One region of the Clostridium sp. LS3 genome, then DNA from elsewhere that is predicted to be linked to it. Evidence: riboswitches for the same ligand, from Rfam matches in the RefSeq annotation. Region 1 holds a riboswitch; each other region holds the start of a gene.
What was found. A riboswitch is a leader RNA that binds a small molecule or an ion and turns the genes downstream of it on or off. The one in region 1 is predicted to bind S-adenosylmethionine.

Region 1 (8,187 bases):
GAGAACAATAAGAAGCGATATAAAAGAGCTGAATGATGTATTAAAAAAGCACGGAGCTTTTATTTTATCCGAAAAAGGTAAAGGTTATAGTATAGAAATAACTGATAAAGATGATTTTAAACAGTTTTTAGATTTTTTAAAAGTAGATGAAAAAGGTGGTTATATAAATTTAACTATAAAAGAAAGAGCAGAATATATAGTTATGAAGCTTCTTTTAAATGATATTAAAGGCTTAGATGGTGTTACACAAATAGATTTAGCTGATGAACTTTTTATTAGTTTATCTTCTTTAAAAAACGATATTAAATTAAGCAAAACTATACTAAGTGAAATTAAGCTTGATATTGTTAAAAATAAAAATAAAGGAATAATAATAAGTGGAAAAGAGGACGATATAAGAAAATGTATATCAATATATTTAAAAGCTTATAATAAATTTTTCTTTGATGAATTTAAAAAGATTTTCCAAGAAAAAGTAGGTAATGATACATTATTAATTATAGAAAATATATTAAAAGAAAATCTTTTAAAGTATAAGCTTAGGTTAACTGATATAGCCTTTAGTAATTTATTAAATCTTACTTATATAATGATTATTAGAAGCTTAATGGGAAAACACATAAATTACACAGAAGAAATAATCAGTTCATTAAATAAAGAAAGTAAAATAGAAATAGCAGAAAATATATGTAGTGATTTAGAAGAAAAATTAAAAATAAAATTAGAGGTATGTGGTGTTTATTATATAACTCAATATATAATTTCAAGTAATTTAATAATTACAGAAGTAGAAAAATACAAGTTAACAAATGAAGAAGCAAATTATAATTTAATAAATGAAATATTAAAAGAAATTTATCAGGTTTATTATATTGATTTAAGTAAAGACGATATTTTAAGAAGTTTCTTGGGAAGTCATTTAAGTGCATCTATAAATAGAGCAAAATATGAAATTAAAATTGAAAATAATATGCTTTCAACAATAAAAAATAATTATCCATTTGCTTTTGAATTAGGCGTTTTAGCTAATAAAATAATTAGCAAAAGTATAGGAATAAGCTTAAGTGAAGATGATATTGGATTTTTGACTTTACACTTTGCAGCATCCCTAGAGAGGATGAAGGGAAAAAAGGGAAAAGTAAAGAGAGTAATTCTTGTATGTACTACGGGAGTTGGAACTTCTCTTTTACTAAAAGTAAAGCTTGGGGATAGATTTAAAGATAAATTAGATATTGTAGATACTATTCCTTGGTATGAATTCAATGAAAACTTATTTGAAAACGTAGATCTAATAATTACAACAATACCTTTAGGTATAGAGTCAAAGAAAGTAATATATGTTAAAAATTTATTAGATAAAAATGAAGTGAAATTAATAGAAGAAAGTATATACAATACAAATCTAGATGGTAAAAATATATTAGATATATTTAAAGAGGAATTATTTATAAAGTCGGTAGATGCAGCAAATAAGTATGATGTACTTGAGATGATGACAAACCATTTAATAGATTTAAGTTACATAAAAGAAAATGTGAAAGATGAGATATTTAAAAGAGAAGAATTAGCTAGCACTGAAATTGGTGATTTAGTAGCTATTCCTCATACTATGCAAGAAGGAATAGAAAAGTCATTTATATCAGTAGCTATTTTAAAAAAATCAATTACATGGGAAAAGGAAAAGGTTCAAATTGTATTTATGGTAGGTATAGCTCAAAAAGATCAACAATTATTAAAGTCAATTTTAGAGCAAATATACAAGAAGATTATAGATAGTGATTTAATACTAGAGTTAATAAAAGTTAACAGCTTTAATGAATTTATAAAAGTATTTAATTAAAAAATTTCCTCTACTAAGTGCAATTATCTAACTGTGAATATGTTTTCATAGGCAATATAATTAAATCATCAAATGACAAACAAAATTCAAAGTGAGTTTTAGGAGGAAATAAAAAATGAAACTATTAGCAGTTACATCATGTCCAGTAGGAATTGCTCATACTTATATAGCAGCAGAAAAGCTAAATAAGATGGCAAAGAAAATGGGAGTAGAAATAAAGGTAGAAACTCAAGGGTCAACAGGAGCTGAAAATATTATAACAGACGAAGATATAAGAGGAGCAGATGGTGTTATAATAGCAGCAGACAAAGCTGTAAACTTAGACAGATTTGAAGGAATGGCAATTTATGAATGTCCTATAGCTAAGGCTATAAAGGAGCCAGATGTTTTAATTCAAATGTTTTTAGATGGAAAAGTTGAAAAGAAAAAGTCTTCAAAAATAAAATCAGTTGATGAAGCTAAGAAAGAAATGAAATCAAAGCAACCTACTTTCTATAAGCACTTAATGGGTGGAGTTTCTTACATGATTCCAGTAGTTGTAGTTGCAGGTCTTTTAATAGCAATAGCTTTAGCTTTCGGTGGAGAGCCAACAGCAAACGGATTAGCAATACCAGCAGATTCATTTTGGAAAAAGATAGAAATGATAGGTGGAGCAGGATTTACATTTATGGTTCCAGTTTTATCAGGATTTATAGCTTATTCAATTGCAGATAGACCAGGTTTAGTTCCAGGGTTAATCGGTGGATATATAGCAGCAAATGGTTCATTCTATGGATCTGAAGCAAATGCTGGTTTCTTAGGTGGTATAGTAACTGGTTTCTTAGCAGGTTATGTAGCAAAAGGATTAAAATCAATAAAAGTACCAAATATGATTAAACCAATAATGCCAATAATCATAATTCCAATAATAACAACATTAGTTACAGGATTGGCATTTATATTAGTATTAGGTGGACCAATAACTTCAATATTTGAAGGATTAACTAACTTCTTAGCAGGATTATCAGGAGCAAGTTCAGTAGTTTTAGCTACAGTATTAGGTGCAATGGTTGCATTTGATATGGGTGGTCCAGTAAATAAAGTTGCATTCTTATTTGGTGTTGCAATGATTACAGAAGGTAGACCAGAAATAATGGGACCTATAGCAGCAGCAATAGCTATTCCTCCAATAGGAATGGGATTAGCAACATTCTTAGGAAAGAAACATTACAGTCAAGATGAGCTTGATGCAGGTAAAGCTGCATTTACAATGGGACTTTGTGGAATAACAGAAGGTGCAATACCATTTGCATCAGTTGACCCACTAAGAGTTATTCCATCATTAATAGTTGGTTCAATAGTTGGAGCTAACATAGCAATGTTTGCAAAAGTAGCTGATAGAGTACCTCATGGAGGTCCAATAGTTGCTTTAATGGGAGCTGTTGATGGAGTAGTTATGTTCCTTGCTGCAATAGCGATAGGCTCATTAGTAACAGCACTTATGGTTAACTATTTAAAATCTTTAAGAGATAGAAAAGCAGCTAAGTAAATTAATAAGAAATATATTATAATAAAATAAATAGTAAAAACATAAATAATATCAAGGGAGTTAACAGTTTTAATTTCCTTGATATTAAATTCAAAATTCAAAGAGAGGTAATAGCAATGAATAGCAAAATATTTGATGTAAAATACATGGATTTAAACTTAGAAACTAACGAAAAATTTGAAACAATAAATCATCTAGCACAACTAGCAAAAGATAGATTAATAGATGTTGATAAGTATGTTGAAGATGTAAAAAGAAGAGAAGCTATATCAACAACAGGTATAGGTGATGGAGTTGCGATACCTCATGCAAAATCACCATGGGTAAACATACCAACGGTTATAGTTGGTAAAAGTGAAAAAGGAATAGAATGGGAAAGCTTAGATGATGAACCAGTAAATATGGTGTTTTTAATAGCAGTACCAGATGGTGAAGGAAATGAGCATTTAAAAATTCTTCAAATATTAGCAGTAAGCTTAATGGATGATGATTTTAAAGCAGAAATAGAAAAAGCTAATGATAAAAAAGTAATAGAAGAGTTATTATTACAAAGAACTGAAATGTAAAAAGAATATAAGCAATAAAATAGACTTAAAAGTTTCATCTTTTAAGTCTATAAATTTATTTGTGAAAATTTATTCAATTATATGATAAAATTATAGTGATAAAATATTAAAAAAATATCGATATAATAATGGAGGAATAAATGAGTAAATTATTAGCAACAGATCTTGACGGAACATTAATAAATGATAATGAGGTTACCATTGAGGATAAAGAGTTTATACTTAGACTTCAAAGAGAAAAGAATTTATTAGTAGTTTCAACGGGAAGACCATACAATGGAGTAGAAATGCTAAAGGATGACTATAAGATATTTGCAAATTATTATGTATTACTAAATGGAGCATTAATAGTAGATTCATTAGGAAGAAAAATAAAGCAAGAAGTAATTAATAAAAAAATAATAGAAAGTATAATAAATGGAATAAGTGAAGATGATGTATATATTTCAGTAGAATCTGGATTTGACACATATTTATTAACAGATGGAGATAATTTACCATATCCAAATAAAAAAAGAGTAAATTCAATATGTGAAATAGAAGAGGAGCTAAGCTTAATTTCTATATATAATCCAAATAAAGAGAAGGATGAAATAGAAAAAATAAAAGATGAAATAAATGAAAAATATGGTGATACAGTAGTAGCATATAGAAATGATATTTATATAGATGTAGTTCCAGTGGGATGTTCAAAGGGAAGTGGAGTAAAATATTTAGCAGAACAAGAATTAATAGAAAATGAAGATCTATATACCATAGGAGATTCATGGAATGACGTAACTATGTTTAAGATAACTAAAAATTCATTTACATTTAACCATGTAGAAGAAGAACTAAAGAAACATGTTAAATATTTAGTTAACTCCGTAGGAGAATGTATAGAAAATTATTTATTATAAATATTATAGAAAATAAATATTATAAATAAAATAGAATAATTGAAGAATATTAATTAATTTTTATTTAAAAAAATCAATTAATTTAATAATCTATATATTGAAATATATATTTTACTTAAGAAGTGTTGTTAAGGAAGGAGAAAGATTATGTATCCAATTAGATTTGAGAATTTATATTATGAAAAAATATGGGGTGGAAGAGATTTTGAATCCTTTAGAGATAATATGCCAGAAGGTGAAATAGGTGAAACATGGGATATAGCATGTCATCCAAATGGGACTGGAATTGTAGAAAATGGTTCATTAAAAGGAACTAGCTTCGATGATTTAATTAAAAAGTATGGACATACACTTGTAGGAGCGAAGGTTACTTTAGAAAAATTTCCATTACTTATAAAGCTTATTAATTCAAAAGAAAAACTTTCAGTACAAGTACATCCAGGAGATGAATATGCTGCAAAGTATGAAGGGGATTATGGTAAAACAGAAGCTTGGTATGTTATGGATGCTAAACCAGGTGCTTGTTTAATAGTGGGAACTAAAGATTGTAGTAAAGAACAATTTGAAGAAGCTATAAAAAATAATAATGTGGAAAGTTATTTAAATAAAATAGAAGTTAAAAAAGGTGATTGCTTTTTAATTAATAGTGGATTAGTTCATGCTATATGCGAAGGTGTTATAATAGCAGAGATTCAACAAAATAGTGATGTAACATACAGAGTATATGACTATGGAAGACCAAGAGAAATTCATGTTGAAAAAGCATTAGATGTTATAAACTTTGATCTTCAATGTGAAAACCTTAGTGAAAAAGAAGAAATAAAGCATGAAGGCTATAAGCAAAGCTTACTATGTAAAAATGAATACTTTGGAATAGAAAAAATAACTATAGATTCACAATACAATGATGCAAGTGATATAGAAAAGTTTGATATGTTAACTTGCGTAGATGGAGAAGGAATAATAGAAGGAAAAGACTTCACAGAAAAAATAAAGACTGGAGATAGTTATTTAATCCCAGCTACTTTAGGAGAATATTCAATAAAAGGTAATGTTACAGTTTTAAAGAGCTATCCAGTTATATAGTTAAATAAAAAACCTCTAAGTAATTAATTATTTAGAGGTTTAATTTTAGTTTTTTATTTTAAATTAAAATGACTTAGCAAAATATAATGGATTTCTTACATATGTCCACTTTTTTATAAAAAAGTAAAAATACTATTGACAGTGGAAATATATACATATATAATGAGGAACAAGAAATGAAAAACAAAAAAATGAATAGATTTTTATCAAGAAAGACGGAGGGACTGGCCCTGTGAAGTCTGGCAACCTGAATTACGAACTTAAATTAGTTATGATTTAAGGTGCTAAATCCTGCAGATGTTTACTGCGTCTGAAAGATAAGAATGAAATATAGAAGTGTATTACACTGCTTTCTTATTTTTTAGGAAAGCAGTTTTTTTATTACCTTTTTTAGGGTAGAAGGAGGGGGAACATGATTGAATTAAAAAATTTGTACAAGACTTATGATACAGAAGGTGGAAAAGTAGAAGCAGTAAAGGATGTAACACTAAACATTAACAAAGGTGAAATTTATGGAATTATAGGCTTTAGTGGAGCTGGAAAATCAACTCTAGTTAGATGCATAAACTTTTTAGAGAGACCTACTAAGGGGCAAGTACTTATAGATGGAAAAGACCTTAATACATTATCAAATAAAGAACTTAGAGAAGAAAGAGAAAAGATAGGAATGATATTTCAGCATTTTAATCTTATGAAGTCTAGAACAGTTTTTGAAAATATAGCCTATCCTTTGAAGGGAAGTAAATATTCAAAAGATGAAATAAAAGATAAAGTTATATCACTACTAAAACTTGTTGAATTAGAAGATAAGGCAAATTCTTATCCATCTCAATTAAGTGGAGGACAAAAACAAAGGGTAGGCATTGCAAGGGCTTTAGCCAATGATCCAAAAGTATTACTTTGTGATGAAGCAACCAGTGCCTTAGATCCACAAACTACAAAATCCATACTAAAACTTTTAAAAGAGGTAAATAGAAAATTTGGAATAACCATAGTAATAATAACTCATGAAATGCAAGTAGTTAAAGAAATATGCACAAGAGCTGCTGTTATGGAAAATGGAAGAGTTGTAGAAGAAGGAAATATATTTAAGGTGTTCTCAGAGCCTAAAGAAAAGATTACAAAGAATTTTATAGATAGTACTTCTCTATTAAGTAATATATATGACTTAATAGAAGATAAATCTTCAGTTGTAGAAATTAAGGAAAATGAAAAGATACTAAAACTCAAATACTTAGAAAATAGTACAACTGAACCAATAATTTCAATAATATCTAGAGAATTTAATGTAGATGCAAATATAATCTTTGGAAATGTAGAGATAATTCAAGAATCTCCACTTGGTGGACTTATTGTAATAATTAAAGGTCAAGAAGAACAGATTCATAATGTTATAAACTATCTTAAAGAAAAAAATGTGGAAGTTGAGGTGATTAAAGATGGCAGACTTAATACAAAAATTATTGCCTAATGCAGTAAAAAAAATACCAGAAATTTATGAAGCAACTGGACAAACCTTGATTATGCTTTTAGTATCAGGAGCTATATCATTTGTTATAGGTCTTATATTAGGAGTAATATTAGTGGTAACTAAGAGGGGAAGCATACTAGAAAATAAACCAGTTTATTATGTTTTAGATAAGATAATAAATATAACAAGATCAATACCATTTATTATTTTATTAGCAGCAGCAATACCATTAACCAGGGCCATAGTAGGGACAGCAATTGGAACAAAGGGTTCTTTTGTACCACTAGTTTTAGGAACTATACCCTTCTTTTCAAGGCAAATAGAAAGTGCTTTATCAGAAATAGATAAGGGGGTGATAGAGGCAGCTGAGGCAATGGGGTCATCACCTTTAGAAATAATATTTAGAGTGTATCTAAAAGAAAGTGTACCAAATATTATTAGAGCAACAACAATAACTTTTGTAAGCTTAGTTGGATTAACAGCTATGGCAGGATCAGTAGGTGGCGGAGGTCTTGGGGATCTAGCAATTAGATATGGATATCAAAGAAATCAAATAGATATAACCTTTGTAACAGTAATAATATTACTTATTGTAGTAAATATAATTCAAGGGCTAGGGGATAGAGTAATTAAAAAAACAACACATTAAAATTAAAGCAATAAGCAAAAATAAATAATAAATAAAAAGGGGACGTAAAATATGAAAGCTAAAAATTTACTAAGTATAATATTATCAGGGGCATTACTTTTCTCATTAGCAGGATGCCAAGGAGGAAAATCTAAAGCAGAAAATAAAG
Region 2 (8,187 bases), 150 kb from region 1:
AGGTTATAGATGGAAAAGAAGGAATTTTAATGCCAGGAATGATAAATTGTCATACTCATTCATCAATGGTTCCTTTTAGAAGTTTGGCAGATGATTATAAGGATAGATTAAAAAGATATTTATTTCCATTAGAGCAAAAGTTAGTTGATGAAAAGTTAACTTATATAGGTGCTAAATATGCTATAGCTGAAATGCTATTAGGGGGAGTAACTACTTTTTGTGATATGTACTACTTTGAAGATGAAGTTGCAAAGGCAGCTAAAGAAGTAAATATAAGAGGAGTATTGTGTGAAACCATAGTAAACTTCGTCGCGCCAGATACTAAAGAGCCTTTTGGGGGATTAGATTATTCAAGGCGTTTTATTGAAAAATGGAGGAATGATACTTTAATAACTCCAGGAATAGCACCACATGCACCATATACTAATACAGATGAATCATTAAAAGAAGCATATAAAATAAGTAAAGAATATAATGTTCCTATAACTATGCACGTAGCTGAAATGGATTATGAAATAAGTGAATATAGAGAAAAGTATAATCTAACTCCAGTTCAATATTTAGATAGCTTGGGTATATTAGATTCTAATTTTATATCAGCACATACAGTGTTAGTTAATGATGAAGATATAAAAATATTAAAAGAAAGAGGAGTAGGTGTATCCCATAACATAGGTGCAAATTCTAAGGGGGCAAAAGGTGTAGCGCCTATTGTCAAGATGAAAGAAGAAGGAATAAGCATAGGGCTTGGAACGGATGGGCCTATGAGTGGAAATACTTTAGATATAATAACTCAAATGTCACAAGTAGGTAAGATACATAAGTTATTTAATAAGGATAGAACGTTACTACCATCAATAGAATTAGTAGAGATGGCTACCATAGGTGGAGCTAGAGTATTAGGAATGAGTGAAGATGTTGGATCCATAGAAATAGGAAAAAAGGCAGATTTAGTTTTAATAGAGACAAAATCTGTTAATATGCAACCAATATATGATTATTATGCTACTATAGTTTATTCGGCTAATCCTAGTAATGTAGATACGGTAGTAGTCGATGGAAAGGTTGTTGTTAGAGATAAGATTCTGTTAAGTGAGGAATTCACAGAAATTAGAAAAAATTTAATGAGCTTAAAAGAAAAAATAAATAAGGTTGCTAAAGAACTTTAAGGATAGCCTATTAAATTAGAAAGCATATTGTTGTATTAAAGATTCAGGATATTATTTAACAAAAAGAATATATTAGAAATTTTAGGTATTGAATAAAATAAAAGCTTCTAAAGAAATGTATAATCTTTAAGAAGCTTTTTTAATTGGAAAAAATTTATATAAAGTTATTAAAATTCATTAAAAATATCTATAATTTAATTACATATACAAATAAATGGTAACTTGAATATAAAGTTAAATTTTAGCTAATATTAATATTATGGAAAAGACGTTCTAACTCAAGCTCTTGAAGCATAGCATAGGAGTAGAGTTTACCACCCATGAGGTTCTTTATTATTTCTTTTTTAGAGTATCCTTCTTTAAATAGTTTAAGGTTTTTGATTAACTTTTTTAAAGAAGAATGAGATATTTCTAAAATATTGTAAAGTTCCTTAGCTGTATAGTAATCTTTTGGTAAGAGCTTAAAAAGCTTATCTTGTAATTCAAGTTTATACTTTAAATCAGTTTCTATACAGTTATGAGGACCATGTTTCCCTCTATGGTGGTAGTTGCAAAGATATTTATAGTTTAACTTAATATCGTAGCCACCTTCGTGTTTATGAACTATATGATGAATATCCGCTTTTGATCCACAAATTTCACAGTGGTACAAAGTCATGCCTCCTTTTTATATCTTTAATAATATTATAAAATAAATTTATTTTTATTTCAAATTAGATATAAAAGTATATCATTGGGTGAGTAGGTATTTTACGCTAAAAATACGTGCATCCTAATACATAGAATTATATTGTTATAATAAAGTGTTTATATTTACTTTGTTATATTCTTAAAAAATACTTGTAAAGGTGGTATAATATACTATATAATATATATATAGTATATTATATTACGAGACTGAAGGAAAGGTGATACAGTGAGACATAGTTATGATTCATTTGATTACTGGGAAGAATTAATTAATGAAAATAAAACTATAAGAGGACATATGTTTATGGATAAGTTACCTAATGAAAAAAGTATATATATCCATAGCTTAGTTTTTTGCAAGAATAACGGACTTAATAATACATGGGCATACTTTCCAAATGAAAAAATATTGTTAGGATATATTCAATATTCATTTTTACAAGAAGCCTTTTATAAATGGATATATGGAAAGGAAAGGTTAGTTGTTAATGTTCCAAACATTCCAGTAGAAATAATAATTTCAGATGGAGAAAAAAATAAAAAAATATCTAAAGAAGAAGCAGATAATATGAGAAGACATGTAAAAATGATAAAGGAGTGTTGGGCTTTACCTAAAGATAAATTAATTAGGGCACTTCAAAAGTTTGCTAGAGACTTTAATAGAACTTGGTACGGAGACAATAGAGAATTTTTATATTTAAAAATTTTTAATACACCAAAAGAATTAGGGGAATTTGTTATAAATTCAAGCTATATGACAACAAGTGAAAGAGAATTTAAAGAGAGAACTAGCTTAATTATTTCAGATTGGAAAGAAGTATGTGAAAAAGCTGATAAAAATAAGAGCCATGGAGAGCGATTTAGAGATATTTTATTAAAATCCCTTACAGAAATAATTTAAAGGTAAAACTAATTATTGACAGTAATAATTACTAAATATATAATATTACTGTCAATAATATTTGCGGGTGTAGCTCAATGGTAGAGCCCTTGCCTTCCAAGCAAGTTACGTGAGTTCGATTCTCATCACCCGCTCCATATGCGTTATTAGCTCAGTTGGTAGAGCACCTGACTCTTAATCAGGGTGTCCCGGGTTCGATCCCCTGATAACGCACCATTAAAAGAGAGATTAATTTTATGTAATCTCTTTTTTTCTATTTATAGAACATTTAACACTAAATACTTTATTGTTAATAGTAACTTTAAAAATAAAAGACTTATATAAGGTGTTAGGAATATTTTTCATATTGACAATAGTATATTAAATTGATACTATTATAGTGCAAAATTTAAAAGTCTTATCAAGAGTGGTGGAGGGACTGGCCCTATGAAACCCAGCAACCAAGAATTTTAATTAATTCTTAAGGTGCTAAATCCTGCAGGTAAACCTGGTAGATAAGAGGCGAACTATAATTTTTTATATGTGTGAGTAAAGCTTCTGTATTTCTACAGGAGCTTTTTAATTTTTGTAATTATAAATAATTTATATTTTTAAAAGGAGAGGAAGAAATTTTGAAAAACAAAGGTAATGGACTAGCTTTAATTCCATTGGGAGTATTCTTATTAGTGTATTTAGGTACATCTATAATAGCAAAAGATTTTTATGCTGTATCAGTTATTGTTCCTTTTTTAGTAGCAGCTCTAACAGCATTAATTATGAATAGAAAAGTAAAGTTTGATGAAAAAGTAGAAGTTTTTTGCAGGGGAGCAGGAAACACTAATATTTTATTAATGATATTAATATTTATATTAGCAGGAGCCTTTGCTGAAGTTGCTAAAAATATGGGAGCAGTAGACTCAACTGTAAATTTAGGATTATCTTTATTACCAAGTAGTCTATTAATACCTGGAATGTTTATTATAGGTTGCTTTATAGCTTTATCTATAGGAACATCAATGGGAACAATAGTTGCATTAGTTCCAATTGCAGTTGGAATAGCAGACAAGACAGGAATAGCAACAGCATTGGCAGTTGGAGCAGTAGTTAGTGGTGCTATGTTTGGAGATAATCTTTCAATAATATCTGATACAACTATAGCAGCAACAAGAACTCAAGGTTGTGAAATGAAAGATAAATTTAAAATGAATTTTATAATAGTTCTTCCAGCAGCAATAATAACTGCGTTAATATTCATGGTATTAACAAGAAATGCAAATGTAGTTAGTTTAGATTCTTTAAGTTTTAATATATTCAAAATTTTACCCTATATAATAGTTATAATAACAGCTTTACTTGGAGTTGATGTAATAATAGTTTTATTACTTGGAATCTTGTCTTCAGGTATAATAGGATTTATATTTGGAAGCTTTGACTTATTGGGATTATTTAATTCTATATCTGATGGAATAGCTGGTATGAGTGAGCTAATAATAATCTCATTACTTATAGCTGGAACAATAGAGATAATAAAGTTTAATGGTGGAATAGACTTTATACTTAACAAAGGACTGAAGAATTTTAAAAGTAAAAGAGGGGCTGAGTATGGTATTGCAACCCTAGTAAGTTTAGTAGATATTTGTACTGCTAATAATACAGTAGCAATAGTAACTGTTGGACCAATAGCTAAAAATATTTCAAATGAATTTGATTTAGAACCAAAGAGGGTTGCAGGGATAATGGATATGTTTTCGTGTGTATTTCAGGGCATAATACCATATGGAGCTCAACTAATATCAGCAGCAGGTCTTGCAGCTTTATCACCATTTGCAATAATGAAATTTTTATTTTATCCATATCTTATGGGGATATGTGCTATAATAGCTATATACATTCATTGGAGAAATAAATAAGGCTGTTGTAAAAATTTAAATATATAAACCAAAAAACAAGGAGATAACTTTTTTAGTTATCTCCTTGCTTTTTATAAGCCTTAATTTAATTCTTAACTTTTTAATTATTTATTATCCATTGTAAGAAGGCATATACTTTGAGAGGATATACCCTCACCACTGCCAGTAAATCCAAGTCCTTCTTCAGTAGTTGCCTTAACATTAATTTGACTTAAATCAATTTCTAAAGCTTGTGCTATGTGTTCTCTCATTTGTTGTATATAAGGAGACATTTTTGGTTTTTGAGCAATAATAGTTGCATCTATATTGTTTATGGAATAACCATTATCTGAAAGAAGTAATCCTACTTGTTTTAAAAGTTTTAAACTTGAAATACCTTTGAATCTTTTATCTGTATCAGGAAAATGCTTGCCTATATCACCTAGAGCTGAAGCACCAAGCAATGAATCCATAATTGCATGAAGTAATACATCAGCATCTGAATGTCCAAGTAAACCGTGTTTATAAGGAATTTTAACTCCTCCTATTATTAAGTCTCTTTCTTCAACTAAACGATGTACATCGTATCCTAATCCTATCCTCACTTTATCACCTCTAAATTAATTATAGAATTATTTTACCATAAATATAGAAGATATATTTAAAATTTATTTTTTAGAACTATAATACTTTTTTAAAGGGATAGACTTTAGAATTATTTTTTACAGATTTTTTCTTAAATATTTTATTAATAAGATGATTTAATTTAATATTAAGCTTGTAAATAAAGTGAATGGTCCTAGATGAAAGCTTCTTACGTTTAAGGACGAAATCTACATAAATTATTTTTCTATTCATAAGTTGCTCCTAAAATATTAATAGACTATAAAAAGCATATATAAGTTCTAATAAATTGCATTAATTTAATTAAAGTAAATACACTTTGTTATAGTATAAGTAATTCGGTATTACAGGAACTTATATATAAAATTCAAAAATATATATGCTTTTAAATTTTCTTCATATACTGCTAATGAGATTTTACTATAAAATAAATAATACAAAATGTAATGTAAATTAATAATTAGAACATATATATTATAAAAGTCCATAATGTTTATGATATAATATATGATAGAGTGGTATAAATGTTTAATGGGAGATGATGAATTTGAAAGAAAAGATTAGAAGAGTAATAGGGATTATTTTAATAATAGTTGGACTAGCATTGATAATATCAATTGTTTATAAAAAAATGGAAACTTCAAAGAAACAAAAAGAGCTTCAAAATATTTTAGAACAAGTAATAAATGAAGATCCGAAAAGTGAGGGATCTGATAATGGTGATAAATCAATTAATGGATATAAACCTATTGCTTTAATTGAAATTCCAAGTATAAACTTATCTCAAGGCTTAGTGGAAGGAATGTCTGATAATGTACTTCAGTATTACTTAGGTCATTTTGAAGATTCAGCAAAACCAGGAGAAAAAGGAAATTTCGTGGTAGCTGGTCACAGGGTATCAGATTATTCAGAAGCATTTGTAAACTTGTACAAAGTTGAAGCAGGAGACGATATTATAGTTAAGGCAAATAAGAAAGAGTATATATACAAAATAGATGAAAATTTTATAGTTGATCCAAGTAGGGTTGATGTTTTAGATAAAACAGATGATGCAACAATTACCTTAATAACTTGTACTGTTGGAGCTAAGGAAAGAGTTATAGTAAAAGGTAAGCTTATAGAAACAAAGGATCTACAAAGTGGAGGAGAATAATGAGCAATTTTCAAAGTGATAAATATAAATTCTCAACTAAGGCTCCATCAAATTTAGCTTTAGAAGAGGTTGTTGAGAAAAGGTCAGAAGAAATAGGAAGGTTAAAAAATGAACTTTTAACCTATAAAATACTTATTAAAGATTTAACACATGAAGAGCCATCATATAATGTAAGAAACAAAATTTTAAATATAGCCTATTTTATGATAGAAGATGTAGAACTTTTTGAATACTTAAATACAACAAAGAAATTTCCAATAAATAGACTTTTCAAAAGAACACCAATAGAAAAAGAATTTTTTCACAATTGGAAAGAGCATATAATAACATATGTTGTTATATTATCAAATCCTAATTACAAGTATCTACAAGAGTATATACAAATAGTTGAAGCTGTTAACATAATGGGAGTAGATGAGGTTTCTGAGCTTATAAAGTCAACAGAGCATAGGGGGATTATACTAGAAAAGAGGATTAGGAAGGCTATAGTATTAACTTTTAAAGGTGAGTTTGTAAAGGTTAAGTGCGGTAAGGAAAATAAAGTTGGAGAAGATTTAATTAGTACTGAAGCTATTTCTATTAAGAAGTATAAATTACAATTTTCAATATTAATTAGCTTAATTGTAGTTATACTTATGATATCAATATTTAAGTATAGATCCATTGATAAAACTGTAGTAATAGAAACTACTTCTGAAATTACATTAGAGGTAAACAGCTTTAATAGAGTTATAGATTCTTATAGTAAAACAGAAAAAGGCGGAAATATGCTAAAAGAATTAAATGTAAATAACTCTGAAATAGATGATTCAATAAAAAATATATTAAATTATGCTGCTAGCAATGAAATGTTTCCTGAATCAGGAGTAATAGTTACTGTAGCTGGGAATCCTTTAAAATATGGAGTTTTAGAGAAAACAGAAAATTTTATTGAAGAAGAGAAACTTAAAGTTATGTTAAATAATTCAGGAGATGAACATAAGGTAAGTCCATAAAATCTGTAAAAGGTGATAAATTATGAAGCAAAAGAATAGTGAGAAAAAGTATGTAATAGTACATAATGATAGAGGAAATGAAATAAGATTAAATAAATTTATAAGTGAAACAGGAATATGTTCGAGAAGAGAAGCAGATAAGCTTATAGAAAGCGGTAGAGTTACTGTAAATGGAATAAAAGCAGTTATGGGTACGAAGGTAACAGAAGAAGCAGATGTTAGAGTAGATGGTAAATCTATAAAGAAAATTGATGATTTAGTTTATATAGCATTAAATAAACCAGTAGGAATTACATGTACTACAGAAAAAAAGGTTAAGGGAAATATAGTTGACTTTGTAAATCATAAAAAGAGAATTTTTCCAATAGGAAGATTAGATAAAGATTCACAAGGATTAATATTGCTAACAAATGATGGTGATATAGTAAATAAGATATTAAGAGCTGGAAATAATCATGAAAAAGAATATATAGTTACTGTTGATAAAGCTATTGATGAAAAGTTTATAGACTCCATGGCAAATGGTGTAAGAATATTAGGTACAGTAACTAAAAAATGCTATGTCACAAAAGAAAATAAAAATACATTTAGAATAATTTTAACTCAAGGTATGAATAGACAAATAAGAAGAATGTGTGAAGCTTTGGGTTATAATGTAGTTAAGTTAAATAGAATACGAATTATGAATATAAAATTAGATAATTTAAAAATTGGAGAGTGGAGAGACTTAACATATACAGAGTTAAAAAAGTTAAATTTATTAATTGGTAATTCAGGAAGAACAAAG
Region 3 (8,187 bases), 1.1 Mb from region 1:
AAAGAAACATTTTTACCTGTATTTGCATGGACAATGATTTTTGCTATATTATCAACACTTGGATGCTTTTTCTTAGGATTAATAATAGCATTAGTTTTAAATAATCCTAATATAAAAGAAAGAGGATTTTACAAAGGAATACTAATTCTTCCTTGGGCTTTGCCAGCATCTGTTGCAATTTTATCCTTCCAAGGCTTATTTAATGGAAGCTACGGACAAATAAATAATTTACTAATGCAGCTAAATATAATACAAGAACCTATAAAATGGTTAGCAGATCCTAATTTAGCCAGAATGAGTATAATATTAGTTAATATATGGCTTGGGTTTCCATATATGATGAATGTTTGTTTAGGATCATTATCGGCAATACCAGAAGTTTATTATGAAGCAGCTATGGTAGATGGTGCAAGTAAATGGAAGCAATTCACAAGTATTACATTACCATCAATAGCTAAAACTGCTTATCCACTTGTAATATCATCTTTTGCCTTTAATTTTAATAATTTTGGTTCAGCTTTTTTAATAACAGCTGGAGGACCACCAAGATTGACAACGCAATTTGCAGGATATACAGATATATTAGCATCAGTAAATTATAAACTTTCAATGCAATTTGGAAGATTTGATATTGCCTCAGCACTTAGCATAATAATATTTATAATAATTGCATCAATTTCATTTATTCAAATGAAAGCATCTGGCCAGTTTGAGGAGGTTGATTAATAATGCAAACAGAGGTAAATCTAAAGAGTATTTCAACAAAACAAAAAAAGGTAAAATATAAAAAGAAATTAAGACCTGATGAAATTAGAACAGCTTGGTTTGGTAGAATCTTTATATGGATAATGATATTAATAACATTATTTCCTATAGTGGCTGTAGTTTCAGCTTCAATGGCTAAAGGACAAGCGTTTACTCAAACAACATTTTTCCCATCAGAATGGACACTGGAGAATTACAGAAGAGTATTTGAGAAAACAAACTTCTTATTATGGATAAAAAACTCATTAATGATTTGTACAATAGTAGCAACAGTTCAATTGCTATTATCAGTGCCAGCAGCATTTGCTTTTTCAAAATTAAGATTTTGGGGAAGAAAAAATGGATTAATGAGTTTATTAATACTTCAAATGTTTCCAGCAACTATGGCATTACCAGCAATAATGGGAATAGTTTTCACATTAAATTTGACCAATAAACCATGGGTATTAATATTAATACTAGCAGGTGGAAGTGCTTATAATATATGGCTTTTAAAAGGAGCGGTAGATGGAATTCCAGAGGAGTTAGTTGAAGCTGCTTATATAGATGGTGCATCAACATGGAAGGTATTTACTGTAATAATATTACCATTACTTAGAAATATGTTAATAGTTATATTCTTATTTGCCTTTATAGGAGCTTATAGTGAATTTATGTTTACTTCAGCAATATTAAAAAATGCAGAAGTACAAACTATAGTAACAGGACTTCAAAAGTTCATTAAAGATCAATTTTCTGCAAATTGGACAATGTATTCATCAGCAGCAGTAATGGCGGCTTTACCAATAGTAGTAATATTTATGCTTTTACAAAAATATATAGCATCAGGGTTAGTTTCAGGATCAGTAAAAGAGTAAGAAAGTAATCTTAACTTAAGTGTTATGGTACAAAAAATTGAATAATAATGAAGTTTATATCGAATACTTTATCGAAACTTGGAGGGAGTTATGATAAACATAAGAGATATTGCAAGAATAGCAGGGGTAGGGGTTAGTACAGTATCAAGAGTAATTAATGATCATCCAGATGTAAAGGAACAAACTAGAGAACGAGTATTAGAAGTAATAAGAGAAAATAATTATATACCGAACAATAGTGCAAGAAATCTTAAAAAAAATAATACAAATAACATTGGAGTCTTAATAAAAGGAGTTTTTAATCCATTCTTTTCAGAAATGTTAGATTATATAAGTAAAAGGATTTCTAAGGCTGGATACTCTATGATATTAGAACATCATGATTACTTAAGTGATGATGAAATGAATAACCTAATATCTATGATAAAAGAAAAGAGATTACAAGGTGTAATTTGTTTAGGTGGAAACTTTACAGAAGTAAAAAATGATGATTTTAATGATATTGATGTACCTGTAGTATTAACTTCTATAAATCATAAATATGGGAAAGAGTTTTCAAATTTTTCTTCAGTGTCCATAGACAACGAGGAGGCAGCTTATTCTGCTACTAAATATCTAATAGAGTGTGGACATAGGAACATAGCTATAATGCTAGGTGATGAAAATGACTTTGGAATTGGATATCTAAGAGAAGCTGGTTATTTAAAAGCATTAAATGAAAATAGTATTAAGTTTAATGAAGGTTATAGAGTTTTAGGACACTATGATTATAGAGGAGCATACGAAAAAACTAATAGTTTATTAAAATATAATAAAGATATAACAGCTATATTTGCTATATCAGACATAATGGCTGTAGGGTGTGCAAAAGCTATAAAAGATAATGGCTTAGAAGTAGGTAAAGATATTTCAATAATAGGGTTTGATGGGATGGATATTAGCGAATTCTATAATCCTACAATTACAACAGTTGTACAACCTAAAGTAGAGATGGCAAAAATAAGCGTTGATTTATTGTTAGACCTAATAGTAAATAAAACAGATAACAAGCACATAATGCTTAATACTGAACTTGTACAAAGGGAATCAACTAACTTTAATGTGAATAGATAGAAATATTTAGTCAACTCATATAGTAATACCTTTGATGTTATGAGTTGGTTAATATAAATAATATAGATTTAAAATGTATTATTTAAAACTCTCACTAATATTTATAAAAAATCTCTTATGAAAGTAATAAACCTATTATCAAATAACCTTCACGAACATAGTAATTATAATATAGAATAGGCTTTATGAGAAATGAGGTAAAATTTATGGAAAGAAGTAGTGGAATATTAATGCATATTTCATCACTACCAGGAAAATATGGAATAGGAACATTTGGAATAGAAGCCTTTGCCTTTGTAGATTTTTTAAAGAAAAGTAGACAAAAGTATTGGCAGATACTACCTTTAGGACAAACTAGTTATGGTGACTCACCATATCAATGCTTTTCAGCATTTGCAGGTAATCCATATTTTATAGATTTCGAAATATTAGAAGAAGAGGGGTTATTAGAAGAAGAAGATTATTCTAATTTAGATTATGGCTTAGATGAGAATTGTGTAGATTATGCTAAGTTATTTGTAAATAAAAATAAAATACTAAAAAAAGCATACCATAATTCAAAGAATAAATTTAATAATGATATAGAGGATTTCAAAGAAAAAAATAAGCTTTGGTTAAATGATTATTCTCTATATATGGCTGTGAAAAATCATTTTAACTTAGTTAGTTGGCAAAAGTGGGATGATGATATAAGATTAAGAAAAGATGAAGCCATAAATTATTATAAAAAAATGTTAAAAGATGAAATTGATTATTGGGTATTTGTACAATATATGTTTTTTAAACAATGGTATAGTTTGAAGAAATATGCTAATGAAAATGGAATAAAAATAATAGGAGATATTCCAATATATGTTTCAGAAGATAGTGCAGATATTTGGAGCAATCCTAAGTATTTTAAAGTCGATGAAAATATGATTCCAATAACTGTTGCAGGTTGTCCTCCGGATACTTTTTCAGCTACTGGCCAACTATGGGGAAATCCTATTTATAACTGGGATAATTTAGATAGAGATGGATATGGTTGGTGGATTGATAGAGTTAGAGAAAGTTTTAAATTATATGATGTAGTAAGAATAGACCATTTTAGAGGGTTTGAAGCATATTGGGAAATACCATATGGAAACAAAACAGCAGAATTTGGGCAATGGACAAAAGGGCCTGGAATTAAATTATTTAATGCTATAAAAGATAATCTTGGAGACGTGAATATAATAGCAGAAGATTTGGGAATGATGACAGATGACGTAATAGAGCTTAGAGATAAAACAGGATTTCCTGGAATGAAAATTTTACAGTTTGGATTTGGCGGAGAAGATAGTGTAGACTTACCACATAATTATCATGCTAATTGTGTGGCTTACACAGGCACACATGATAACGATACAAATTGTGGATGGTATAATGTAACTGGAAGTAAAAATGAAATAGAAAAAGCTAAAAAATATTTAAATTTAACTTATGATGAAGGAATATCAAGAGGATTAATAAGAGGAGTTTGGGGAAGTCAAGCTTATTTAGCAATAACCACAATGCAAGATTTTTTAGGATTAGGTAATGAAGCTAGAATGAATTTACCTTCTACATTAGGTGGCAATTGGACTTGGAGAGCTTCAAAAAAAGATTTAAACGATAAATTAGCAGAGGAAATATTTGAATTAACTAGATTATATGGTAGATAATTTAATTAAATTATAAATAAATCCCAGATAAAAGTTATAAATAAAGCTCATGGAGAATATTCTCCATGAGCTTTATTTATAATAATATTAAGGTACATAATATTTAAAGAGGTGGTTTAAAATGAGAGTCCTAGTAATGAGTATAAATTTAAGAGCAAGTTGGGTACATTCTTTAAAAGAAAAGAGAATGGTAGTTAGAAGTATAACTCAGAAGTTAAAAAATAAATTCAATATTTCTGTAAGTGAGATAAGTGATCAAGATATTCATCAAAGTATTGTAATTGGAATTTCAGGAATATGTGCAACTAGTGCTCAAGTAGATTCTACTATGGAAAATATAATAAATTTTATAGAAGAAAATACAGATGCAGAGCTTATAAAAATAGATAAAGAAGTAGTAATGTTTTAAAATTTATAAAAATAAATTTTAAAATGTTGTTGACAAATATAATTAATAATCGTATATTAATATCAATATAAAAATTAAATATTTTGATTACGTTTCTTATCAAGAGTGGTGGAGGGACTGGCCCTGTGAAACCCAGCAACCTGTAATAGGATTATAAGATAAGTCTAATTAATGTTGGACTAAAACTATATTCTATTAAGTTTGGTGCTAAATCCTGCAGCTTTAAGCTGATAGATGAGAGAATAAATTAGTATGTGAGTAATTATACGCACTAGAGATTTATTCTCCAGTGCGTTTTTTGTTTTACTTTAAGTTTCTTTAAAGGGGGAATTAATTGTGATAGAAATTAATAACTTAAGTAAAAGCTTTGACAAAGTAGAAGTTATAAAGAATGTTTCGCTTAAGATAGAAGAAGGACAAGTATATGGAATTATAGGACATAGTGGGGCAGGGAAATCAACTTTATTAAGATGTATAAATGGGCTAGAAAGTTATGAAGATGGATCTCTTACAGTAATGGGTAAAGAGGTTAAAGATTTAAGTGGAATTGAACTTAGGGAATTTAGAAAAGATCTTGGTATGATATTTCAAGGGTTCAATTTATTAAATAGAAAAAATGTATTTGAAAATGTAGCATTACCACTAGAGGTTTGGGGATATGAAGAAGAGTATAAGGAATACAAAGAAAAATGCAAGGGAAAAGGGGAGAGTTTTTGTAGTTACAAAAAATTTAGAAAAGAAAAAATATATAATAGAGTAACTGAACTTTTAAAGTTAGTTGGACTTTCAGAAAAAGCAGATGCAAAACCATCTAATTTAAGTGGAGGTCAAAAGCAAAGAGTGGCTATAGCGAGAGCTTTAGCATTAGAGCCTAAAATTTTACTTTGTGATGAAGCTACATCAGCATTAGATCCTAAGATTACAAAGGATATATTAGAACTTCTTTCAAAGATAAATAAAGAGTTAGGAATTACAATAGTTATTGTTACCCACCAAATGGAAGTAGTTAAAGAGGTTTGTGAAAAAGTTGCATTAATAGAAGGGGGCATTTTAAAAGTACAAGGCAATTCAGAAGACTTATTCTTAAAACCAGGAGTATCGCTTAAGAAGTTTTTAGGTGAACAGGATGAAGAGCTACTACCAGCGATAGGGATAAACATAAAATTATTTTTTCCAAGCACATCATCAGAAAATGCACTTATCACGAAAATGTCAAGAGAGTTAAATATAGACTTTTCAATAGTTTGGGGCAAATTAGAAAAGTTTAGAGATGATGTACTTGGAAGCTTAGTAATAAACATAGAAGAGGAAGATAAGGAAAGGGTAATAAATTATTTAGAAAAGAAAAATGTAATATTGGAGGTGCTTAGCTAATGTCAGATATATTATTAAAGGCTCTGGGGCAAACAATTATAATGGTATTTTTCTCAACTGTATTTTCAATAATATTAGGATTTGTACCAGCAATAATCTTAATAGTTACAGAGCCAAATGGATTAAAGCCAAATAAGTTTATTTACAAAATATTAGACACTATAATAAATATCCTAAGAAGTTTTCCATTTATAATATTAATGGTGTTTATGGTACCTTTAACTAGGTTAATAGTAGGAAAATCAACAGGAATACAAGGTGCAATAGTCCCTTTAACTATAGCAGCAGCTCCATTTGTAGCAAGAATAATAGAATCTGCCTTAAAAGAAGTAGATCCAGGTGTAGTAGAAGCAGCAAAATCTTTTGGAGCATCAAATACTCAGCTAATATTTAAGGTTATGCTTAAAGAAGCTGTTCCATCAATAATTTCTGGACTAACTTTAACTGTAATTAGTATAATAGGCTATTCAGCTATGGCAGGAAGTGTAGGTGGTGGCGGACTTGGGGATCTTGCCATAAGATATGGTTATCAAAGATATCAGACAGATGTAATGATTGTAACAGTTTTAATTTTAATAATAATTGTACAAGTGTTGCAATCTTTAGGAAATTACTTATATAAAAAACTATCATAATAAAGTTATGAAAATATAAAAATAAAAGCAATTGATATAGGAGAATAAATTTAATTAAATAAAAATTAAAGAAATTTAAATTGTCTAATTTTAACTGACAATTGTACATTAAAAAAGGGGGCTTTCAATATGAAAAGAAAATCAATATTAACATTATTATTAACAGGGGCTTTAGTAATAAGCTTAGTAGGTTGTGGAGGTAAGGGAAAAGAAACAGGTTCAGCAGCTGAAGATAAAACAATAACAATAGGGGTTACACCGGTTCCTCATAAGGAAATAGTAGAACAAATTGTACCAGATCTTAAAGAAGAGGGGTACACATTAAAAATAGTAGAATTTACAGATTATGTAACGCCAAATACAGCCTTAGCTGAAGGGGAATTAGATGCGAACTATTTTCAACATATTGCATACTTAAATGAGACAAATGAAAGTAAAAAGCTAGATTTAACTTATACTGCAGAAATTCATTTAGAGCCAATAGCAGCATACTCTAAAAAAGTTAAAAGTGTAAATGAAATAAAAGATGGGGCTAGAGTTGCAATTCCAAATGATCCATCAAATGAAGCAAGAGCATTAAGGTTATTAGAAAAACAAGGATTAATTAAACTTAAAGAAGGAGAATTAGTAACGCCTAAGGATATAACAGAAAACAGTAAAAACTTAAAATTTGATGAATTAGAGGCAGCGCAACTACCAAGAGTATTAGAAGAAGTAGATTTAGCTGTTATAAATGGTAACTATGCTATAGAGGCAGGATTAAATCCATCTAAGGATTCATTAGCAATAGAAGATAAAGATGCAGAAGCAGCAAAGGTTTATAGAAACATATTAGCTGTTAAGAAGGGAAATGAAAATAGTGAGAAAATTAAAGCTTTAACAAAAGCTTTAACATCAGATAAAGTTAAGAAATTTATAGAAGAAAAATATAATGGAACAGTAATTCCAACTTTCTAAATTCCATATTCAACTATTAATGTTTAGGTATTAAAGGGATAAGAGTGAGTAGTAGGGTTTTAATAGAAACTCACTACTCACTCTTTAATTTGTATGAAGAATTGATTTAATCCTTTTATGATATAATAGCAAATATATGAAAAGGGATATATTTTATTGTTGAAGAAAAGAATGGATAGGTGAGATAGTATGGAGAAGTTATATTATAAAAATCAATATATAAAGGAGTTTGAAGCAGAGATTATATCTATAAAAAATACAGATAATAAGTATCATGTAGCGCTAGATAAAACAGCATTTTTTCCAGGAGGTGGAGGTCAATCCTGTGATTTAGGAGAGATAGATGGAAAAACTGTAATTGATGTCTATGAAGAAAAAGGAATAGTTTATCATGT
Region 4 (8,187 bases), 1.0 Mb from region 1:
ATAAAAGTAGCTGGAGATTCATTTGACGATGCTATAATAAAGTATGTACGAAATAAGTACAAGATAATGATAGGTGAGAAAACGGCAGAAGAGTTAAAGGTAAATATAGGATCAGCATTTAATGGATCAAGAAACTTAACTGCTATGATGAAAGGTAGAAATTTAATTACTGGATTACCAGATGAGGTTTCTATTACATCAGAGGAAATAATTTATGCACTAAAAGAATCAGTATCGTTAATTGTCGATAATGTTAAATTTGTATTAGAAAAAACACCACCTGAACTTGCTGCTGATATAATAGAAAAAGGCATTTTAATGACTGGTGGAGGATCTTTATTAGATGGATTAGATAAGCTAATAGAGCATGAAACAGGAGTCAATGTCGATGTTGCTAATAACTCTGTAGAAGCAGTAGCAGAGGGTACAGGCAAGGTTTTAGGATATCTAGATAAAATAGAATCTAGTCTATCAGACAAGGAAATAACTTTGATAGAGTAGTAGAATATTATACATATTATATATAATTGATTGTAAAAGGGAGTATTTTATTGCTCCCTTTTATTTATTAACAATCTTATATGCTTCAATAATTGAAGAAGAAATCACTTTAGCCATTTCCATAACTAAATTTAGACGAATGCTTCTAGATGTGAAAATTTCTGCATTTTCACTTGAATCTATTATTCCTATTATTGAGGCAATTCCAACATCAGGTAAATTTTTACCAACACCTTTTCCAGGATGTATTGGATAATCTCTGGTATGTATTTCACCAATTGAGCTATATTCACCTAAGCAAGCATCTATACCTATAGTTAAGGATTTAGGATGCAATTTATTAATTTCATTCAATATTTTATTTATATTTAAAGCATGTATTGGAGATTCTATTGTTCCGTACACTGGGAGAGGGAAGGCTTTTTCTGTTAGAAATGTGCCAACCATTGGACCTAAGCAATCACCAATACATTTATCTGTTCCTATACAAACTATTATAGTATTTTCCGTAATATAATTTTTAATAGAATTTGCTATTTCAATATGAGAATTATAAGAGTTATATAATACTTTACGCTTCACTAAAATTCACCCCCGCCATAAAAGTATATGTTTGATAAAGATTAATTATAATAAAATGTATAAAAATCATAAAAGAGGAAATTAATCAAATAAAAGGAGATGAAATAGAATGAAGAGATTACTATTTTCTACCATTACCATAATAATTAGTATAGTTATCCCAATATATTTTTTATTAGTGTGGGAGCCATTAAAAAGTGAAGAAGTTATTAGTGAAAATGTAGTAAAATACAATAAAGAAGAAGAGTTTATTAGTGAGGAAAAAAATAAATCTACAATTATTATAAATCAAGTAGATTCCTCTAATAATTTGTTTGGACATTTAGATAAAGCTAGAAAAGAAAAAATAAATGTATTAATTAGAAATTTAGCTATAGTAGATATAATAAAAGTTAATAACTATTTTTCGGATAGAGAAAATACAGTTAACATTACAAAAGGTATGTCTTTAGTAAAGCAAAGAATGTCAAATAAAGAATATGAAGAGTTTAAGGATATTATAAGTGATTATATTGATTTAGATATTATAGAAAAAGAAGTATAAGAAATTATTATTTAAAAAATTATTTTACTTATAGCAATATATATTTATTAAAAATTATTACAAGTTGAAGGGATGTTTATTTAATATCTAATATAGAATAATTATGACAGAAAAATTGTTAATAAAAAAGATATTAGTATTAATTAGAAGAAAATAAAAGAAAAACAGAATAAATTAAATATAGTTTCTTTAAATGAGTGAAAATTGTACTTGAAATTAAGATATAATAAATATATACTAATCATTGTCGGTTGAGAAGATACAAAGTTTACTTAACTGAAATTAAATAAATTTTAAACGGGGGAGTTCCCGAGTGGCCAAAGGGGGCAGACTGTAAATCTGTTACGTTTCGTTTCGATGGTTCGAATCCGTCCTCCCCCACCATTTGAAATTTATTAATTTATAATATGCTGGCATGGCTCAACGGTAGAGCAGCTGACTTGTAATCAGCAGGTTGTAGGTTCGATTCCTATTGCCAGCTCCATAAAATGGGGGAGTTCCCGAGTGGCCAAAGGGGGCAGACTGTAAATCTGTTACGTTTCGTTTCGATGGTTCGAATCCGTCCTCCCCCACCATTTTATAAAATTTTATTCTTATGGAAGCATAGCTCAGCTGGGAGAGCATCTGCCTTACAAGCAGAGGGTCACAGGTTCGATCCCTGTTGTTTCCACCATTTTAAAAATTAAATATGCTGGCATGGCTCAACGGTAGAGCAGCTGACTTGTAATCAGCAGGTTGTAGGTTCGATTCCTATTGCCAGCTCCAAATGTGGGGGAGTTCCCGAGTGGCCAAAGGGGGCAGACTGTAAATCTGTTACGTTTCGTTTCGATGGTTCGAATCCGTCCTCCCCCACCACAAAAGGCAAGTTTACTTGTCTTTTTTTATATTTTTAAATAATTTAATATTTTATCAGTTAAAGAATCTAAATATGTAATTATTTTAGGTTCTGTAGTTGACTATTAATATTAAAGATGATATAATCTGAAAAGTAAAATTTGATATTAGTTCTTATCCAGAGAGGCGGAGGGAAAAGGGCCCGATGAAACCCGGCAACCTACTTCAGTAATTTTGAGTGTGGTGCCAATTCCTGCAAAGTAATTTTGCAAGATAAGAAAGATTATGACTTTTAACATCTCTTCTTATCGAAGAGATTTTTTTATTTTATAAATTAAATTAATTAGAATTAATATCAAATAAAATGAAAGGAGAAATGAAAATGAGAAGATTATTTACATCAGAATCAGTTACAGAAGGGCATCCAGATAAGATCTGCGACCAAATTTCAGATGCTGTATTAGATAGTATTTTAGCTAAAGATCCTATGGCAAGAGTTGCTTGTGAAACAGCTGTTACAACAGGAATGGTATTGGTTATGGGAGAAATATCAACTAATTGTTATGTTGATATTCCAAAGTTAGTTAGAGAAACTGTAAAAGAAATAGGCTATGATAGAGCTAAATACGGTTTTGACTGTGAAACATGTTCAGTACTAACATCAATAGATGAACAATCAGGTGACATTGCTATGGGTGTTGATGAAGCATTAGAATCTAGAGCAGGGCAAAAAGATGATGTTGAAGCAGTTGGAGCAGGAGACCAAGGAATGATGTTTGGTTTTGCAACAAATGAAACAGAAGAGTATATGCCATTACCAATAGCTATGGCTCATAGATTATCAAGAAGATTATCAGAAGTAAGAAAGAACGGAACTTTACCATACTTAAGACCGGATGGAAAGACTCAAGTTACAGTTGAATATGATGATAATAAAGTTATAAGAATAGATGGAATAGTAATATCAACTCAACATAGTGAAGATGTATCTCAAGAACAAATAAGAGAAGATTTAATGGAGCATGTAATTAAAGCTGTAGTTCCAGCAGAATTATTAGACGATAGCACAAAGTATTACATAAATCCAACTGGAAGATTCGTTGTTGGAGGACCACAAGGAGATAGCGGATTAACTGGAAGAAAGATAATAGTTGATACTTATGGTGGATATGGAAGACACGGTGGTGGTGCTTTCTCAGGGAAAGATCCAACTAAAGTTGATAGATCAGCAGCATATGCGGCTAGATGGGTTGCTAAGAATTTAGTAGCAGCTGGAGTAGCTGATAAATTAGAAATTCAATTAGCATATGCAATTGGTGTTGCTAAGCCAGTTTCTATAGAGGTAGAAACATTTGGAACTGGAAAGAAATCAGAAGAAGAAATAATTTCAATAGTTGAAAAAGTATTTGATTTAAGACCAGGAGCTATAATAAGAGATTTAGAATTAAGAAGACCAATCTACAAGCAAACAGCTGCATATGGTCACTTTGGAAGAAATGATTTAAACTTACCTTGGGAAGATTTAAATAAAGTAGAAGAAATAAAGAAGTATCTTTAAAATAAAAAATGCTCCAATTTTGAATTGGAGCATTTTTATTTATACTAATACTTTACCAGCAACTATAACATTTTTTACATTTATGTCTTCATCAAATAAAACCAAATCTGCATCGAAGCCTTCTTTTATAAGACCTTTTCTATCTTCAACTTTACAATGTCTAGCAGCATTAAAAGTTGCCATTTTTACAGCTTCGTTTAATGAAAGACCAACATTTTTATATACATTTTTAATAGCTTTATCTAGAGTTAATATTGAACCAGCTAAGCTTCCACTTAAAAGTCTTGCAGCTCCATCTTTAACGACAACCTCTTGACCTCCTAATGCATACATACCATCAGGCATCGCACATGCCATCATTGCATCAGTAACTAATAAAACTTTATCAGTTGTCTTTTGATTGTAAGCTATTCTAAGTGATGGATATGATATATGGATACCATCAGAAATTGTTTCTGTAGTTACTTCGCTATCAAATATAGCACCTACAACTCCAGGTTCTCTATGAGCAAATGGTGTCATTGCATTAAATAAGTGAGTTGAGTGGCAGCAACCACATTTAATTCCTTCCATAGCTTCATCGTAAGTAGCTTTAGTATGACCTATAGAGCAAACTATTCCTTTTTTTGATAACTCTTTTATTAGTTCCTTAGCGCCAGGAACTTCAGGAGCAATTGTAATTGATACAACAGCATCTTCAGCATCTCCTACCATAGCATTAAAGTTTTCTATTGTTGGAGGAATCAAAAAGTTAGGGTTTTGAGCTCCAATAGCTTTTGGGCTTATGAAAGGTCCTTCAAGATGAGCACCTAAAACGATAGCACCATCAGTACCATTTTCTTTAGCTTCTTTTATAATTTCCATTGATTTTCTTATATCATCTATTGCTACAGTCATTGTAGTTGGAGTAAATGAAGTAGTTCCATGTTTAACTATAGTTTTAGAAATCTCATTAATTGCTTCAAATGTGCCATCCATCGTATCATGACCACCAGCACCATGGATATGAACATCTATAAAGCCTGGAGATAAATATAATCCTTCTGCATCAATTATTTCATTATCATTCGTATTCTTTGGGTTTATTTCTTTGATCTTTCCATTTTCAATTAAAACAGATCCCTTTTCTATCTTATCAAGATATATTATGTTGCAATTTTTTATTATCATGTAAGCACCTCCATATTGCTAATATTGTATAATATTAAGAATTTAAAATTTTTAAATTATGATATAATTATATAATAAAATTGTAAATATTAAAATATCATTGAAAGATTTGGAGAGATAGCATGGAATTTCTAAATGGAATAGTAGAATCTATTGTATTCAAAAGTGATGATACAGGTTATGTAGTATCAAAAATAAGATCAGATAAAGAGTGCATAAGTGCAGTTGGGATAGTTCCTTTTTTAAAAGAAGGGCAATATGTTAAATTAAAAGGACAATGGGTATTACATAAACAATTTGGGCGTCAATTTAATATAGAAGAATATGAAGAAATACTACCAGATTCTGTGGAGGGGATTGAGAAATATTTAAGTACTGGAATAATTCACGGAATAGGGCCTATAACAGCGAAAAAAATTGTCAAAAAGTTTAAAGAGAAAACATTAGATATATTAGATAACAATATAGAAAGACTACAAGAAGTTGAGGGTATTGGAGAAAAGAAGTTTAAGATAATATATGAATCATATATAGAACAAAAAGATTTAAAAGATATAATTATATATTTTCAAGGGCATGGTATGACTACAAATCAGTGTATAAAAATATATAAGAAATTTGGAGTAGATGCTAAGTCTATAATTTTAGAAAATCCTTACATACTTTCAGATGAAATATCAGGGATAGGATTTATAACTGCAGATAGGATAGCAAAAAGCCTTGGTATAGAAACAATATCACCATTTAGAATACAAAGTGGCATAAGATATATATTAAATCAATTTTCAGCAGCTGGAAATACATATATGCCAAAAGAAAATTTAATAAATGAAGTATCAAAGATTTTAGTAGTTCCATCAGAGCTAGTAGAAGAAAGTTTGTATAATTTAGCTTTAGAAACAAAGATAAAAATTGAAAAGATAAATGATATAGAAGCAATATTTTCACTACCATATTATTATTGTGAGCTTGGAGTAACAAATAAAATAATAACATTAAGTATAGAAAATTTTAGGACTATAAATTCAGACATTGAATTTGAAATTGAAGCTTTTGAAAGAAAAAATAATATAAAATTTGCTTCTTCACAAAGAGAAGCAATAATTGGGGCGTTTGAAAATGGAATAGAAATAATAACAGGGGGACCAGGAACAGGTAAAACTACGATAATAAAATCTATAATAGAAATATATGAAAATAGTGGAATGAAGGTTTTATTAGGAGCCCCAACAGGAAGAGCGGCTAAGAGAATGACTGAATCTACTGGAAGAGAAGCAAAAACAATACATAGATTGCTAGAAATGGGAGTAAGTGAAGAGGAAAATTCTTATTATGGAAAAGGAGAATCAGAACCATTAGAGGCAGATGTAATTATAATAGATGAGGCATCTATGATAGATATAATGCTTATGCATAGTTTGCTTAAAGCTATAAAGCTTGGAACAAGATTAATAATAGTTGGAGATGTAGACCAGCTTCCTTCTGTTGGTGCTGGAAATGTATTAAAGGATTTAATAGAAAGTAATTTTATAAAGGTAGTAAGACTTAGAGATATATTTAGACAAGGAGAAGAAAGTCTAATTGTGACAAATGCCCATAAAATAAATAATGGAGAAATGCCATATATAAATAGAAGAGATGGAGATTTTTTCTTTGAAAATAAGGAAGACCTTGATGAAATATTACTTACAATAATTGATTTAATAAATAGAAGATTACCTAATTTTAATAAATCCTGGGATAAATATAGAGATATTCAAATACTAACACCTACAAGAAAAGGGATACTAGGAGTACAAAATTTAAATAATAAACTTCAAGAAATCTTAAATCCTAAATCTAATAATAAAAGGGAAAAGGAATTAAAAGATGTTATTTTTAGAGAAGGTGATAAAGTGATGCAAACTAAAAATAATTACTCTTTAAAATGGATTAGAATCAATGGAGAAGGAGATAATGAAGGTGTAGGGGTATTTAATGGTGATATGGGGTTTATAAAAAGTATAAACGAAGAAGAAAAAACAATGACAATAATATTTGATGATGAAAGAAAAGTAGTTTATGACTATATTTATCTAGATGAATTGGAGTTAGCTTATTCGATAACAATACATAAAAGTCAAGGAAGTGAGTTTAAAGTAATAATTACACCTGCTTTTATGGGATCTCCATTTTTAATGAATAAAAATTTATTATATACAGCTATAACTAGAGCAAAGGAATTAGTAGTTGTGGTTGGAATCCCTAAGGCTTTAAAATATATGGTTTCTAATACAAAAAGTATGGAAAGATATTCTTCACTTAGAGATAGAATTGTAGATATTACAAGTAAAGATATTTTTATTGAATAATGAGGAGAGGTTAAATGTTAGATAAAAGGTTAATAAGCCTTAAAGAATTGAATGATTGTAAATCTAAGATAAATAAATGGTATAACAAACAATCAAAAATATTAACTATTATAACTAATCCATACAATACTGCATTAGTGTATTTAGATCTAATAAGTTCATTATTAAAAGAGAATAAAAGAATATTGTATGTATGGGGTGAAACAGATGTAAATAAAGAAATAATAGAGGGTTTAAAAGAGAATGAATTAAAGTTTAAATATTCTTATATAAATGAAAAAGAAGGAAAAGAAAATTTGATTTTTACAAACTTTAAAAATATTAATAAAATAAATGATTATTATGATTTATGTATAATTGATGATATAAGTAAATTTTCTACAACTTCAAAAGAAGAGATTAGAGAGTACATGGAATACTTATACCTATATAGCAATAGAATTTTAATACTATCTGTAGAAAAAATAGTTAGTATGGGAAGAAGTATATTTTTATCAGACTTAACAAGAAATAAGCCTTTTGTAGAGCCTAGGATAATAACTACTAGAGTAAAATTAGATGAAGATATGCCGTACACGCTATATGACTATTTAATGTGGTTTAAAAATAACAATAGAAAAGTTATAATTTTTATTCCATCGGAGGAA

Region 2: another riboswitch for S-adenosylmethionine. It lies ahead of ACZJV1_RS02180 (Na+/H+ antiporter NhaC family protein); the one in region 1 lies ahead of ACZJV1_RS02765 (methionine ABC transporter ATP-binding protein).
Region 3: another riboswitch for S-adenosylmethionine. It lies ahead of ACZJV1_RS16185 (methionine ABC transporter ATP-binding protein); the one in region 1 lies ahead of ACZJV1_RS02765 (methionine ABC transporter ATP-binding protein).
Region 4: another riboswitch for S-adenosylmethionine. It lies ahead of metK (methionine adenosyltransferase); the one in region 1 lies ahead of ACZJV1_RS02765 (methionine ABC transporter ATP-binding protein).

Annotation. Positions count from the first base shown of each region.
Region 1 covers NZ_CM143921.1:568,847-577,033, forward strand. The annotation lists gene ACZJV1_RS02740 (BglG family transcription antiterminator) at 1-1,840, shown strand, start outside; gene ACZJV1_RS02745 (PTS fructose transporter subunit IIC) at 1,956-3,368, shown strand; gene ACZJV1_RS02750 (PTS sugar transporter subunit IIA) at 3,485-3,934, shown strand; gene ACZJV1_RS02755 (HAD-IIB family hydrolase) at 4,075-4,833, shown strand; gene ACZJV1_RS02760 (type I phosphomannose isomerase catalytic subunit) at 4,981-5,919, shown strand; SAM riboswitch class I at 6,120-6,243, shown strand; gene ACZJV1_RS02765 (methionine ABC transporter ATP-binding protein) at 6,332-7,390, shown strand; gene ACZJV1_RS02770 (methionine ABC transporter permease) at 7,359-8,039, shown strand; gene ACZJV1_RS02775 (MetQ/NlpA family ABC transporter substrate-binding protein) at 8,091-8,187, shown strand, end outside.
Region 2 covers NZ_CM143921.1:414,673-422,859, forward strand. The annotation lists gene ACZJV1_RS02155 (amidohydrolase) at 1-1,169, shown strand, start outside; gene ACZJV1_RS02160 (HNH endonuclease signature motif containing protein) at 1,411-1,821, opposite strand; gene ACZJV1_RS02165 (hypothetical protein) at 2,086-2,760, shown strand; tRNA gene ACZJV1_RS02170 (tRNA-Gly) at 2,824-2,897, shown strand; tRNA gene ACZJV1_RS02175 (tRNA-Lys) at 2,901-2,976, shown strand; SAM riboswitch class I at 3,155-3,261, shown strand; gene ACZJV1_RS02180 (Na+/H+ antiporter NhaC family protein) at 3,372-4,649, shown strand; gene ispF (2-C-methyl-D-erythritol 2,4-cyclodiphosphate synthase) at 4,754-5,233, opposite strand; gene ACZJV1_RS02190 (sortase) at 5,800-6,405, shown strand; gene ACZJV1_RS02195 (anti-sigma factor domain-containing protein) at 6,405-7,400, shown strand; gene rluF (23S rRNA pseudouridine(2604) synthase RluF) at 7,423-8,187, shown strand, end outside.
Region 3 covers NZ_CM143921.1:3,439,702-3,447,888, reverse strand. The annotation lists gene ACZJV1_RS16210 (ABC transporter permease subunit) at 1-726, shown strand, start outside; gene ACZJV1_RS16205 (sugar ABC transporter permease) at 729-1,622, shown strand; gene ACZJV1_RS16200 (LacI family DNA-binding transcriptional regulator) at 1,716-2,735, shown strand; gene malQ (4-alpha-glucanotransferase) at 2,942-4,417, shown strand; gene ACZJV1_RS16190 (DUF503 domain-containing protein) at 4,539-4,826, shown strand; SAM riboswitch class I at 4,920-5,067, shown strand; gene ACZJV1_RS16185 (methionine ABC transporter ATP-binding protein) at 5,163-6,200, shown strand; gene ACZJV1_RS16180 (methionine ABC transporter permease) at 6,200-6,835, shown strand; gene ACZJV1_RS16175 (MetQ/NlpA family ABC transporter substrate-binding protein) at 6,965-7,792, shown strand; gene ACZJV1_RS16170 (alanyl-tRNA editing protein) at 7,982-8,187, shown strand, end outside.
Region 4 covers NZ_CM143921.1:3,534,754-3,542,940, reverse strand. The annotation lists gene mreB (rod shape-determining protein) at 1-501, shown strand, start outside; gene yyaC (spore protease YyaC) at 562-1,083, opposite strand; gene ACZJV1_RS16670 (hypothetical protein) at 1,193-1,627, shown strand; tRNA gene ACZJV1_RS16665 (tRNA-Tyr) at 1,927-2,011, shown strand; tRNA gene ACZJV1_RS16660 (tRNA-Thr) at 2,037-2,111, shown strand; tRNA gene ACZJV1_RS16655 (tRNA-Tyr) at 2,118-2,202, shown strand; tRNA gene ACZJV1_RS16650 (tRNA-Val) at 2,225-2,300, shown strand; tRNA gene ACZJV1_RS16645 (tRNA-Thr) at 2,318-2,392, shown strand; tRNA gene ACZJV1_RS16640 (tRNA-Tyr) at 2,398-2,482, shown strand; SAM riboswitch class I at 2,633-2,741, shown strand; gene metK (methionine adenosyltransferase) at 2,844-4,019, shown strand; gene nagA (N-acetylglucosamine-6-phosphate deacetylase) at 4,059-5,189, opposite strand; gene recD2 (SF1B family DNA helicase RecD2) at 5,312-7,540, shown strand; gene ACZJV1_RS16620 (hypothetical protein) at 7,555-8,187, shown strand, end outside.